One region of the Nitratireductor lacus genome, then DNA from elsewhere that is predicted to be linked to it. Evidence: predicted binding sites of a transcription regulator. Region 1 holds the regulator's gene; each other region holds the start of a gene.
The links. The regulator PhoB, encoded in region 1, activates phosphate uptake and scavenging genes when phosphate is short. The targets are predictions, from matches to a motif close to TGTCATNNANCTGTCAT.
Positions count from the first base shown of each region.

Region 2: a site for PhoB is predicted at 1,719-1,735, ahead of AC07E3_RS01140 (UDP-2,3-diacylglucosamine diphosphatase). Genes of this name have one in related genera too.
Region 3: a site for PhoB is predicted at 1,323-1,339, ahead of phnF (phosphonate metabolism transcriptional regulator PhnF). Genes of this name have one in related genera too.
Region 4: a site for PhoB is predicted at 1,669-1,685, ahead of AC07E3_RS05280 (BtaA family protein). Genes of this name have one in related genera too.

Region 1 is NZ_JBWKMB010000003.1:172,575-175,965, reverse strand. Features, by position in the region: gene AC07E3_RS03905 (response regulator) at 1-568, shown strand, start outside; gene AC07E3_RS03900 (DUF1328 domain-containing protein) at 701-868, shown strand; gene AC07E3_RS03895 (hypothetical protein) at 960-1,286, shown strand; gene phoB (phosphate regulon transcriptional regulator PhoB) at 1,353-2,039, opposite strand; gene phoU (phosphate signaling complex protein PhoU) at 2,077-2,787, opposite strand; gene pstB (phosphate ABC transporter ATP-binding protein PstB) at 2,810-3,391, opposite strand, start outside.
Region 2 is NZ_JBWKMB010000001.1:220,218-223,608, reverse strand. Features, by position in the region: gene AC07E3_RS01145 (NADP-dependent malic enzyme) at 1-1,478, opposite strand, end outside; gene AC07E3_RS01140 (UDP-2,3-diacylglucosamine diphosphatase) at 1,784-2,614, shown strand; gene dgcA (N-acetyl-D-Glu racemase DgcA) at 2,639-3,391, opposite strand, start outside.
Region 3 is NZ_JBWKMB010000022.1:4,582-7,972, reverse strand. Features, by position in the region: gene AC07E3_RS17295 (ABC transporter substrate-binding protein) at 1-404, opposite strand, end outside; gene phnF (phosphonate metabolism transcriptional regulator PhnF) at 529-1,302, opposite strand; gene phnG (phosphonate C-P lyase system protein PhnG) at 1,421-1,888, shown strand; gene phnH (phosphonate C-P lyase system protein PhnH) at 1,888-2,499, shown strand; gene AC07E3_RS17275 (carbon-phosphorus lyase complex subunit) at 2,503-3,391, shown strand, end outside.
Region 4 is NZ_JBWKMB010000004.1:206,679-210,069, forward strand. Features, by position in the region: gene AC07E3_RS05275 (hydantoinase B/oxoprolinase family protein) at 1-1,589, shown strand, start outside; gene AC07E3_RS05280 (BtaA family protein) at 1,719-2,963, shown strand; gene AC07E3_RS05285 (class I SAM-dependent methyltransferase) at 2,966-3,391, shown strand, end outside.

The DNA of each region.
Region 1 (3,391 bases):
TGCCTCTGCCTGGGAACAGCGCGCCTCGAGCAATCTGTCATCCCTCGCGCCACGTCCACGCCAGGCTTTCCTTCTGGTGGCGGTCGAGAACTTTCGGCCGGAGGAGGCAGCGGAGATTCTTGAGACCGATCTCAACGGTATCAACGCAATGCTGCACGAGGCCAGCGAGGAGATCTCCCGCCAGGTGGCAACCGATATCCTGATCATCGAGGATGAGCCTCTGATTGCCATGGATATCGAGGAGATGGTCGAAAGCCTCGGTCATCGGGTTGTCGGCAACGCCCGCACGCACAAGCAGGCCGTAGAGATGTTCGCGAAGACACAGCCGAAAATGGTGCTTGCCGACATCCAGCTTGCGGATGGAAGCTCGGGCCTCGATGCCGTGAACGAAATTCTCGAAGCGGCGACCGTTCCCGTCATCTTCATCACGGCTTTCCCGGAGAGATTGCTGACCGGTGAACGCCCGGAGCCGACTTTCCTGGTCACCAAGCCGTTCAGTCCCGAAATGGTCAAGGCGCTGATCAGCCAGGCGCTGTTCTTCGATCACCAGGCACGCGCCGCTGCCTGATTGAGTGCTGGCTTCGCCGCTTCCGAAGGGCCGCCCCTCCACGGCGGCCTTTTATTTTGCCGGTTTTCTTTCGACCGGGAACCAATCTCCCTGCGCAGACGTTTAACAGCCATAACTAAACGGAGAGACAGCATGCTTTACTGGGCACTCATATTTCTGGTCGTCGCGCTCATCGCCGGCGCCCTCGGCTTCGGTGGGATTGCAGGCGCGTCCGCAGGGATCGCGCAGATCCTGTTCTATATTTTCCTCGCTCTTCTTGCCATTTCCCTGATCATGGGGCTGCTGAGGAGACGCGGTTAAACAAAGGGACAATGACGTAAACGAATGCGGCACCCGGCGAGGCGGACCATCCATGGCTTCCGCTTCGGGGAGACAGTGAAAGGAGAACGCCATGGAACACATCGCTGCGCTTCTTCTGATTGTCGGCTGCTCCGGCAACATGGCCGAATGCCGCGAACTTCCCGCCCCCACGCCTGTCTATGAGACATTCGAGGAGTGCGAGGCGGAAAGGCCCGTCTCGATGCGTGAGCTCGAAAACGAGGCTCCGCGTGTTATGGCGACATGTGTCTATGTTGATCCGGCGCTCGTCTATGACGACGCGGTTCTGGAATGGGACGTTACGGACGACGGCAAGCTGACGGCCACCCTTGAGCCGGTGACGAGCTTTGCGGTTGCCCGGAACGAACATGGCAGGCCCGCAAGCACGCTCATGAAGTGATCGAACCGACTGCAACGACATGCAAAAACCCCGGCAATTGCGCCGGGGTTTTTGTGTCGGTCTGTCTCAGGCTTCACGGATCGCGTAGCCGGCGCCGCGAATGGTGCGGATCACGTCGGGAAGCCGGCCCTGATTCACAGCCTTGCGCAACCGGCCCACATGGACGTCAACCGTGCGCTCGTCGATATAGATCGTTTCACCCCAGACATTGTCGAGCAACTGGCTGCGCGAGAAAACGCGGCCCGGGTGCTGCATCATGAATTCCAGAAGACGGAACTCTGTCGGCCCGAGACGGATTTCATTCTTGCGCCGGTAGACGCGGTGCGATTCCCGGTCGAGCACGATGTCGCCGACGGAGAGAACCGTTGACAGCACTTCCGGCTTGGCCCGGCGCAGGAGCGCGCGGACACGCGCCACGAACTCCGGCGTCGAAAAGGGCTTCACGAGATAATCGTCGGCCCCGGTGGAAAGACCACGAACGCGGTCGCTTTCCTCACCGCGCGCGGTGAGCATGATGATCGGCAGGCGCTCGGTTTCCGGGCGCATGCGAAGCCGGCGACACAGTTCGATGCCCGACACAGCCGGGACCATCCAGTCCAGAACGAGCAGATCCGGGACATTTTCCTGCAGGCGCACCTCGGCTTCATCGCCGCGCGATATCATCTCTACCTGATAACCCTCGGCCTCCAGATTGTATTTCAGCAGGACGCAGAGCGGTTCGTCGTCTTCAACGACCATGACCTTGGGGGCAATCATGGAAGGCATTCTCCTAGGGCATTGCTACGGCCGTCTACGCATCCGCATCGACCGTCATCTGTGTTTCATCGAGCTTCGGCCGCTGGACCGGAAGCTGTTCCCCCGTCACCACATAATAGGCATTTTCGGCGATATTCGTCACGTGATCGCCGATGCGTTCGAGATTCTTGGCGCAGAACAGAAGATGCGTGCACGACGTGATATTGCGCGGATCCTCCATCATGTAGGTCAGCAGTTCGCGAAACACCGACGTATACTGGATGTCGATCTTCTCATCCTCGTCGCGCAACCGGATCAGCGCTTCGGCATCGCGCTTCACATAGTGCTCGACCACCGCATTGACCTGATGCAGCACCAGACCTGCCATCGCATCGATGGAATGGGCGAGCGTGCGCGGCGTGGCGCTCTGCCCGACCGCGCTCACGCGCTTGGCGATGTTCTTGGCGAGATCGCCGATGCGCTCCAGATCGGCTGCCATGCGAATGGCACCCACAACGCTGCGCAGGTCCTGCGCCATCGGCTGGCGCTTGGCGATCAGCGTAATCGCACGCTCGTCGAGATCGCGCTGCTTGGCATCCATGATCGTGTCGTCGGAGATGACACGCTGCGCGAGCGCAGTGTCGGAGTTGAGCAGGGCATTGGTTGAGGCGCGGGTCATCGCACCGGAGAGATCGCCCATATCGCGGATGAGGCGGTCGATCTCACCGAGTTCCTCATCGAAGGAGCTGACTGTGTGCTCGCCCATGATCTGGTTCCTTATCTGTGCGTCAACCGAAGCGGCCGGTGATGTAATCCTGGGTGCGCTTGTCATCCGGGTTGGTGAACATCTTGTCCGTCGGACCTTCCTCGACAAGGTTGCCCAGATGGAACATGGCCGTGCGCTGCGACACGCGCGCCGCCTGCTGCATGGAGTGCGTGACGATGACGATGGTGTAGTTCTCGCGCAGCTCGTCGATCAGCTCCTCCACCTTGGCGGTGGCGATGGGGTCGAGCGCCGAGCACGGTTCGTCCATGAGGATCACCTCGGGCGAAACCGCGATGGCGCGCGCAATGCATAAACGCTGCTGCTGGCCGCCGGAGAGACCCGTTCCAGGCTCATGCAAACGGTCCTTCACCTCGTTGAAGAGACCGGCCTTTTGCAGGCTGGACTCGACGATCTCGTCGAACTCCGCCTTCTTCGATGCCAGACCGTGAATGCGCGGTCCGTAGGCGATGTTCTCATAGATCGACTTGGGGAACGGGTTGGGCTTCTGGAACACCATGCCGACGCGGGCACGCAGTTCCACCACGTCGATCCTGGGATCGTAGATGTCCTGCTCGTCGAGCGTGATCCTGCCTTCGATGCGGCA
Region 2 (3,391 bases), on a different contig from region 1:
CGCTTCAGGCGCGTTTCCACCACGTGCGGGCGGCCGATGATGATGGGTTCGGCTATGCCTTCTTCGATCACGACCTGGGCTGCGCGCAGCACCCGTTCGTCCTCTCCGTCTGCATAGATCACACGCTTGGTGCCCGCGCCCTTGGCTGCCGAGAAGACGGGTTTCATCACCAGGCCGGAGCGGAACACGAAGCGGTTCAGCCGGTCGAGATACTGGTCCATGTCCTCGATGGGGCGCGCCGCGACACCGCTCTTCATGGCCGCTTCGGCAACAGCCGGTGCGATGCGCAGGATGAGACGCGGATCGAAGGGTGAGGGGATCAGAAAGTCCGGGCCGAAGATTGGTGTCTCGCCCGAATAGGCGCGTGCTGCGACATCGGATGGTTCTTCGCGGGCGAGGCCCGCGATTGCCTTGACGGCAGCGCGCTTCATCTCCTCGTTGATCGCGGTCGCACCCACGTCGAGCGCCCCGCGGAAGATGTAGGGGAAGCACAGAACGTTGTTCACCTGGTTCGGGAAGTCCGAGCGCCCGGTGCAGATCATGGCGTCAGGCCGCGCTTCGCGTGCCACGTCCGGCATGATCTCGGGCACAGGATTGGCGAGCGCCAGGATCAGCGGTTTTTCGGCCATGTCCGCCAGCATTTCCGGCTTCAGCACTCCAGCCGCCGAGAGCCCGAGGAACACATCCGCTCCGCCGATCACTTCGGCCAGCTTGCGGGCGTCCGTGTCTTTCACATAGGGCGCTTTCCAGCGGTCCATCTCTTCCCTGCGGCCCTCATAGACGACGCCGTGCCGATCCGTAAGCCAGATGTTTTCGGTCTTCGCACCAAGCGAAACGAGCAGGTTGAGACAGGCAAGCGCGGCCGCTCCCGCGCCCGAAGAAACTATCTTTGCCGAGGCGATGTCCTTGCCGGCCAGTTCGAGGCCGTTCAGAACGGCCGCGGCCACAATGATGGCTGTGCCGTGCTGGTCGTCATGGAACACCGGAATGCCCATGCGGGCTTTCAACTGTTCCTCGACCTCGAAGCATTCGGGTGCCTTGATGTCCTCCAGATTGATGCCGCCGAAGGTCGGTTCGAGTGCCGCGACCGTCTCCACCATGCGGTCGATTTCCGGCGCGTCGATCTCGATGTCGAACACGTCTATGCCGGCAAACTTTTTGAACAGAACCGCCTTGCCCTCCATCACCGGCTTGGAAGCGAGCGGGCCGATATTGCCGAGCCCGAGCACGGCTGAACCATTGGAGACCACGGCCACGAGATTGGCCCGTGCCGTATAGTCCGCAGCACTTTTCGGATCGTCATGGATGGCCATGCAGGGGGCGGCGACGCCGGGCGAATAGGCAAGCGCCAGGTCACGCTGGTTACCCAGTGGCTTGGTGGCCTGAATTTCCAGCTTTCCGGGAGTGGGATGGCGGTGAAAGAAGAGCGCGGCTTCGTCGAATTCTGATCTCTGTGGTTTCTTGTTCTTGGTTGACATCAGCGGCTCCACATCATGGCTCTGGCGGCGTGGCCGTTTGGCTTGCGGCACGGTGTTCGGGCGTCATCGGAACCTGAAAGGTCGCGGCGCTCAAACGGTATGAATCGTCTCATGTGCTTAGGCGCTCGCCGGCGCTTTTTCCAGCGCTGAATGTCGAGAAGCAGTTTCATACGCCGGAATCGTGCCCGGCGCGGCGTTTTGCCGTTCTTCAACGCCATTTTTCCGTATCGAAACGGTAGTCGTCATATGTCTGTGACATGAATCGGGCCATAGAATGCGCGACTTAACAAGGCTCAGGCGGGACAATGACCGGCGCTGAACACCGCAAATTTCGCGCACTCTTCATCTCCGACATCCACCTCGGCTCGAAGCCGGCGAAGGCCGAGTTTCTGATCGATTTTCTGCGCTATCACGATGCGGAGCAGATTTATCTGGTCGGAGACATTGTCGACGGTTGGCGTCTCAAGCGCTCGTGGCACTGGCCGGCGGCGCACAATGATGTGGTGCAAAAGCTCCTGCGCAAGGCGCGCAAGGGAGCCGAGATCACCTACATCGCGGGCAACCACGATGAGTTTCTTCGCTCGTTTCAGGGCGTCCACTTCGGCGGCATCGTCGTTGCTGACCGCGTGATCCACGAGGCCGCAGACGGGCGCAGATTTCTCGTCATCCACGGCGATCAGTTCGACCAGGTCGTGCATAATGTGCGCTGGCTTGCCTATCTGGGCGACAAGGCCTACGACCTCGCCATTGTCATCAACCGTGTCATCGCGCGCGTGCGGCGGTTTCTTCGACGTCCATACTGGTCGTTTTCTTCCTGGGCAAAGATCAAGGTCAAGAAGGCGGTCAAGTTCATAAGCTCGTTCCAGGACGTGCTTGCCCAGGAAGCCCAGCGCTCCGAGGTTGACGGCGTTATCTGCGGACACATCCATCATGCCGCGATGGAAGACATTCGCGGCATAAGCTACATGAACACGGGCGACTGGGTCGAAAGCTGCACGGCGCTTGCCGAGAATTTCGACGGCAGCTTCGAGATTATCACGTGGGCGCAGATTCTCGATGTCGAGTCTGCGGCTGCGGCTTCGAAGGAGCGCGCCATCGTTGCTGCATTTCAGGGGGAGCGGATCAAGGCCGCCTGAGCGGCCCTGATCGCCAAAGCGCCTTCAGCCCCAGAGCTGCGGCGAAGGGGGCGAGACTAGTGAGCCGGAATAGCTCAGTCCGTGCGGACGGTCCTTCGCCAGAAGCAGCGGGCCGTCCAGGTCCACGAAATCGGCGCCCTGGGCCAGCAGCACCGCCGGTGCCATGGCGAGCGACGTGCCCACCATGCATCCCACCATCACGCCAAACCCCATTTCACGAGCGCGGTCGCGCAGGTCCAGCGCCGCTGTGAGGCCGCCGGTCTTGTCGAGCTTGATGTTGACGAAATCGTAGAGCCCGGCAAGTTCGGGGAGGCTGTCGGCGGTGTGCACGCTCTCATCCGCGCAGATTGGCACCGGGTGCGGGATGTCGCGCAGAATCCCGTCCTTTCCGGCGGGTAGCGGCTGTTCGATCAGGGCAACGTGGAATTCTGCTGCCGCCAGCATGTTTTCGCGGATGTTTCCTTCGGTCCAGCCTTCATTGGCATCGACGATCAGGCGGCTGTCGGGGGCAGCACCCGCCACGGCATGAATGCGTGCCGCATCGTTTTCACCGCCGAGCTTCACCTTCAGGAGAGGACGCGTTGCATGCGCGCGCGCCTGTGCTGCCATTTCCTCAGGTGCGGCGAGCGAAATCGTATAGGCCGTCTGCAACGGGCGTGGCGGAATGGTGCAGGCCGTCGCGGAAGCGCGCCTGCCCGAAAGCTTCGCTTCGAGATCCCAAAGAGCGCAATCGACGGCGTTGCGGGCAGCACCGGCTGGCATGGAGGTGACGAGGTC
Region 3 (3,391 bases), on a different contig from region 1:
ACAAAGGCCCAGTTCGGCAGCTTTTCCGCCCAGCCCGGCGAGAGGATCAGCCCCTGCCGCTTCATGGCGGCAAAATTCTCGCCATTGATCCAGATGAGATCGACCGTTCCGCCCATATCGCGACCGGCGGCCTTTTCCGCCACCACGGTGGCGACCGCGCTAGCGGTATCCTCGAGCTTCACATGTCTGAGCGTGACGCCGTAGCGCTCTTTCAGCTCCGCGCCGGCCCAATCGATATAGGCATTGATGTTCTGCGACCCGCCCCAGGCATTGAAATAGACCGTCTCGCCCCGCGCATCCTTCAGAACCGCATCCCAGTTCGAGGGATCGGGCTGTGTCGTATCGGCCGCGGCTGAAACCACGCCAATGGCCAGAAGTGCAGTCGAGAAAAGCAGTGCGCGCAAGCGAAACCCCTTTGTTGCCCTTGGTTGAAACCCGTTGGGATAGAGCACGTCAGGGCAGATCAAATCAACGTAAACCGCCTCGCGCTACGGTCACTTCACGGTGAGTGTCAGGTGAAGTGCAGCGTCAGTCGCCTGTCTCCATGCCAGCGCCGGGAATGTGCAGCTCGATCCGGTCTGCGGCAAAGCGGGTCTGCGAATACTGGACGGGGCGGCCGTCGGTATCGACATTGATGGCGATGGTGACGAGAACGATTGCACCGGGCGAGAGATTCAGGTCTTTCAGGTCACCGGCATCGGCGTGCTGCGCTGTCACCGTGGTGCTCTGGCGCAGATAATCGGCGAGCCCAAGCTCCCTGAACGACGCCGTGATCGAACGCGAGCGCTCAAATGCTTCCGCCATGCCGGAAAACCGGTGCGCATCAAACCAGCTTCTGGCCCGGGAAACAGGCCGCCCGTCAGCATGCGAGCGTGTTTCAAGCCGGATCACGGGCGAGCCGGGAGCAAGCATCAGAGCGCGAGCAACATCAATCGGCGCCGCTTCAACCGCGTGGTCGAGCAGATCGGCCGCAAGCCCGCGCGACTGCCCAGCCAGTCCCTCGGAGAACCGCGTACGACTGCGGATGGGATAAGCCAGCCGCTTTCGCCCTTCCACGAAGGTGCCGCGCCCCTGCTCTGCGCGCAGGACGCCCTCCTGCACCAGAGCTGCAATGGCGGTGCGCACCGTGTGCCGATTGACACCAAAGCGTTCGGCCAACGCCATCTCGGGGGGCATACGCCCCTCGCTGCCGAGCACGCCTTCGCCGATCTCGCGCCGCATACGGTCGGCGATCTGCCGCCAGAGCGCTACGCCGCTGCGCCGCTCGATCACCGCTTCCTTTTCCTTCGCCTGCGCCAAAATTCCGTTCTCCCCGGCTGCGCTGTCATCAGCGCGTCATGGACACCCGTTAGGCAAAAACCCATAATATGTTTAGTTGTCTAGAACAATAGACAAATTGGCGAGCGAGGAAGGAGACATCATGGTCTCACGACAGGAAAGACAGGCGGTCACCGAGCGGCGGCGTGAAGCGATGGCGGTGCTGGCCATGGCGAGCGGCGCCGATCTCATGCAGCTCTGGAACGAAGCCGGGCTGCCCGACGAAGCTGAAACGCTGCGCGGACCCGAAACCGGCCTCGTAACCGTTCGCGGCCGCGTGGGCGGCGGCGGCGCGCCGTTCAACTTCGGCGAAGCCACCGTCACGCGCGCCACCGTCAAGCTTCCCGGCGGCGAGGTTGGCCATGCCTATGCGCTTGGCCGCGAGAAAATGAAGGTGCGGGTTGCCGCCCTGATCGACGCGCTGCGCCAGAAACCGGACCTTGAAGCCCAAATCGAGGCAAAGATCCTCGCGCCGCTGCGCGCCCGCCGCATCGAGGCCGACGCGACCCGTCGCGCCGAAACGGCGGCCACCAAGGTCGACTTCTTCACCATGGTTCGCGGAGAGGACTGATGACGCTCGATTCCATCGCCATCGAAGGCGGTTTCCAGAACCCGGTCTTCGACGCCCAGACCATTTTTCGCGCCGTCATGCAGGCCATGGCCGAGCCGGGCACGATCCACAGGGGCGTAGCGCTTGCCAAACCGCCCGCACCGCTGACGCCAGAGGCCGCCGCCGTTGCGCTGGCGCTTTGCGATCAGGACACGCCGATCTGGCTCGATCCCGCGCTTGCGGACGACGATGCCGTCCGCGCCTGGCTCGCCTTCCACACCGGCGCGCCGCTCGCCAACACGCCGGCCGATGCGCATTTCGTCCTGTCGGCCGATCCCGAGCACCTGATCGGGCTGGAGAATTTTGCTCAAGGCTCGCAGGAATATCCCGACCGTTCGGCCACACTCGTTCTTCAGGTGAGCGATCTTTCGGGCGGTGAGGAACTGGTTCTCGACGGCCCCGGCATCGAAAACGAGGCCCGCCTCGCGCCCCATCCCATGCCGCGTCACTTCACCCGCCAGTGGGCGCAGAACCACGCCCGCTTTCCGCGCGGCATCGACCTGATCCTGGTCAGCCGCGAGGGCCTTGCGGCCCTGCCCCGCTCCACCCGCATCACCAGCCAGGAGGCCTGAGCCATGTATGTAGCCGTCAAGGGCGGCGAAGCCGCCATCCAGAACGCGCACCGGCTTCTGGCCGACCGCCGCCGCGGCGACCGCAACGTGCCCGCCATCACGCTCGAACAGATCGCCAGCCAGCTTTCGCTCGCCGTCGACCGCGTCATGTCCGAAGGCTCGCTTTACGACACGGGCCTTGCGGCGCTCGCCGTCAAGCAGGCGCGCGGCGACATGATCGAGGCGATCTTCCTTCTTCGCGCCTACCGCACCACCCTGCCGCGCTTCGGCTACACGCGCCCCGTCGACACGGCGGCCATGCTGGTCGAGCGGCGCGTCTCCGCCACCTACAAGGATCTGCCCGGCGGGCAGCTTCTCGGCCCCACCTTCGATTACACGCACCGCCTGCTTGACCCGGAACTGGCCGAAGACGCCGAACCGGCAGCGCCCGAGGCGCGCAGCGAAGCCGAAGAAGCCATGCCCCGCGTGTCCGACATTCTCGCCAATGAAGGCCTGATCGAGGAAGACGGCTCCCTGCCGGAAGACCGCGAGCCCGGCGACATCACCCGCGAGCCGCCAGAATTCCCCATGGAGCGCGACCAGCGCCTTCAGGCCCTGTCGCGCGGCGACGAGGGTTTCCTTCTGGCGCTCGGCTATTCCACCCAGCGCGGCTATGGCCGCAACCACCCCTTTGCCGGCGAAATCCGCATTGGCGAAGTGGATGTGGAGATCGACGTGCCGGAACTCGACTTCCCGCTCACGCTCGGCCGCATCCGCGTCACCGAATGCCAGATGGTCAATCAGTTCAAGGGGTCGAAGAAGGTGCCGCCGCAGTTTACCCGCGGCTATGGGCTGGTGTTCGGCCAGTCTGAGCGCAAGGCCATGGCCATGTCGCTGTGCGACCGGGCGCTGC
Region 4 (3,391 bases), on a different contig from region 1:
GCGTGGAAAAGAAGGCCCGCATGGCCGCACTCGGCACCAAGGCCGATCCGGTGATGCTGGAGGTCTTCAACAACCTGTTCATGTCGATCGCCGAACAGATGGGCGTCACGCTGCAGAACACCGCCTATTCGGTGAACATCAAGGAGCGGCTCGACTTCTCCTGCGCGGTCTTCGACCAGAATGGCGCGCTGGTGGCCAATGCCCCGCACATGCCGGTGCATCTAGGCTCCATGGACCGCTCGGTGGAAACCGTCATCCGGCTGAACAAGGGCAATATCCGCCCCGGCGACGTGTTCGCGCTGAACGCGCCTTACAATGGCGGCACGCATCTGCCCGACATCACGGTGGTCACGCCCGTGTTTGACGATCACGGCGAGAACATCCTGTTCTACACCGCCTCGCGCGGCCACCATGCCGATGTCGGCGGCACAGCACCCGGCTCCATGACGCCGCTGGCGACCACGGTGGATGAGGAAGGCGTTCTGTTCGACAATTTCCGCCTGGTCGAAGGCGGCAGGTTCCGCGAAGAGGAGCTGCACACGCTTCTCACCGACCACGCCTATCCGGCGCGCAACCCGCACCAGAACATCGCCGATCTGAAAGCGCAGATCGCCGCCAACGAAAAGGGCGTGGCGGAACTGCGCAAGATGATCGACCAGTTCGGTCTGGACGTGGTGCAGGCCTATATGGGCCATGTGCAGGACAATGCGGCGGAAGCCGTGCGCCGCGTGCTCGAACGCCTGCCGGATGCGTCGGAATATGAATATCCGACCGACACGGGCCAGGTGATCAAGGTGAAGATCACCGTCGACCGCGAGAAGCGCGAGGCGACCGTCGACTTCACCGGCACGTCGAACGTTCAGAAGAACAATTTCAACGCGCCTGAACCGGTGACCCGCGCGGCCGTGCTCTATGCCTTCCGCGTGATGGTGGAAGGGCAGATCCCGATGAATGCGGGCTGCCTGCGGCCAATCAACATCGTGATCCCGGAAGACTGCATGCTGCGCCCCTCCTATCCGGCGGCGGTCGTGGCCGGCAATGTGGAGACGTCCCAGCACGTCACCAATGCGCTGTTCGGCGCGATGAAGGCCATCGCCAACAGCCAGGGCACGATGAACAACCTGACCTTCGGCAATGAAGAGTATCAGTATTACGAGACCATCTGTTCCGGCTCACCGGCCGGTCGCATGAATGACGGTCGCGGCTTCGACGGTGCGTCGGGCGTTCATGTCCACATGACCAATTCGCGCCTGACGGACCCGGAAATCCTCGAACTGCGCTTCCCGGTTCTGCTCGAGGACTTCCACATCCGCGAAGGCTCCGGCGGCAAGGGCAAGTGGAATGCGGGCGACGGCACGCGCCGCACCATCCGCTTCCTGAAGACCATGGAATGCGCCATTCTCTCCTCCCACCGCAGCGGGCCGCCACGCGGCGTTGAGGGCGGTGGCGATGGCGAAATGGGCAAGACCGAGGTGCGCCGCAAGGACGGTCATGTCGAAACGCTCAAGGGCTGCGACCAGACGGTGATCGAGGCCGGTGAAGCGGTGATCGTCACCACGCCCACCGCCGGCGGGTTCGGCAAGGCGTAGAGCGCTCGGCACTGCGGGCGGGGAATATTCCCCGCCTTTAACAGCCCCGTCACACTCGGTCATTCAGCGTTCACGCGCCTGTCATGGAAGCGCAGTAGCCCCTCAGGGAAAGATTGAGGGGAGAGACCCATGACAGATCTTTCAGCCGGCACCGGCCTTTCCACCCGCCGCCATCTCGGCAAGGCGGTCTATCAGAACAGCGCCACCACGCGCGCCGGCCTTTCCGAACGCCTCTTCGCCCTTCTTTTCTCGGGCCTCGTCTATCCGCAGATATGGGAAGACCCGGACGTGGACATCGCAGCGATGGAACTCGATGAAAGCCATCGCGTCGTCACCATCGCGTCGGGCGGCTGCAATGTGCTGGCCTATCTCACCCGCCAGCCGGCGAAGATCGACGCCGTGGACCTGAACGCCGCGCATGTGGCGCTCAACCGGCTGAAGCTCACCGCCTTCAAGACGCTGCCCGCCCATGGCGACCTGCTGCGCTTCTTCGGCGCAACCAACCAGCGCAGCAACAGCGAGGCCTATCGCCGCTTCATCGCGCCGGCGCTCGACACCCAGTCGCGCCGGCACTGGGAAAGCCGCGGGCCGCTTGGCCGCAGGCGCATCGACGCCTTCACGCGCAATTTCTACCGCAAGGGCCTGCTGGGCTTCTTCATCGCCACCGGCCACACGGTCGCAAAGTTCTATGGCGTGAACCCGGCCGACATCATGAAGTCGCGCTCACTGCGCGATCAGCGCATCTTCTTCGATGAGCAGTTACGTCCGCTGTTCGACCGTGGGCTCGTGCGCTGGGCCACCTCGCGCAAGGCATCGCTTTTTGGTCTCGGCATTCCGCCGGCACAGTATGACTCGCTGATCACGGCGGGTGACGGCACCATGGCGGACGTTCTGTCGAGCCGGCTTGAAAAACTTGCCTGCCATTTTCCGCTGAAGGAAAACTATTTCGCCTGGCAGGCCTTCGCCCGCCATTACCCTGCACAGGGCGAAGCCACCCTGCCCGCCTATCTGGAGCGCAGGAATTTCGACACGATCCGCGCTGCGGCGGACAATGTGACGGTGCATCACGCGAACCTGATGGATGTGCTGGGCAGCAAGCCGGCGCAGAGCGTGGACCGCTATGTGCTGCTCGACGCGCAGGACTGGATGAACGACGATCAGCTCAACGCGCTGTGGGGCGAGATCACCCGCACGGCAGCACCCGGCGCGCGCGTCATCTTCCGCACAGCCGCAGCCCCGAGCCTGCTGCCGGGCCGCGTGAACGACGACATTCTGAACCAGTGGCGCTATGAGAAACTCCGCTCGCGCGAGCTCTCGGCCAATGACCGCTCGGCGATCTATGGCGGGTTCCACCTTTATGTGAAAGCGGCCTGAGAATGGCCATGCCGCAGACCGCCGGCCACGCCAGCCTGATGGACGGCGTCTATCGCCGCCAGCGCCATATCTACGACCTGACGCGCAAATATTATCTGCTTGGGCGTGACGGGCTGATTGGCGGGCTGAATGTGCCGGAAGGCGGCGCGGTGCTGGAGCTGGGCTGCGGAACGGGGCGTAATCTGGCGCTCGTTTCGGACCGTTATCCGAAGGCGCGGCTTTTCGGCCTCGACATCTCGCAGGAGATGCTTGCCACTGCAAGGCGGCGCATGGAGCGCGAGGGGATCGACGCCCGACTGGCCAAAGCCGATGCATCGTCTTTCGATGCCGAAGCGCTGTTCGGGCAGTCGCATTTCGACCGGGTTTTCATTTCCTATTCTCTGTCGATGATCCCGCCTTGGCGCGAGACCATTGCCGCCGGGCTCGAC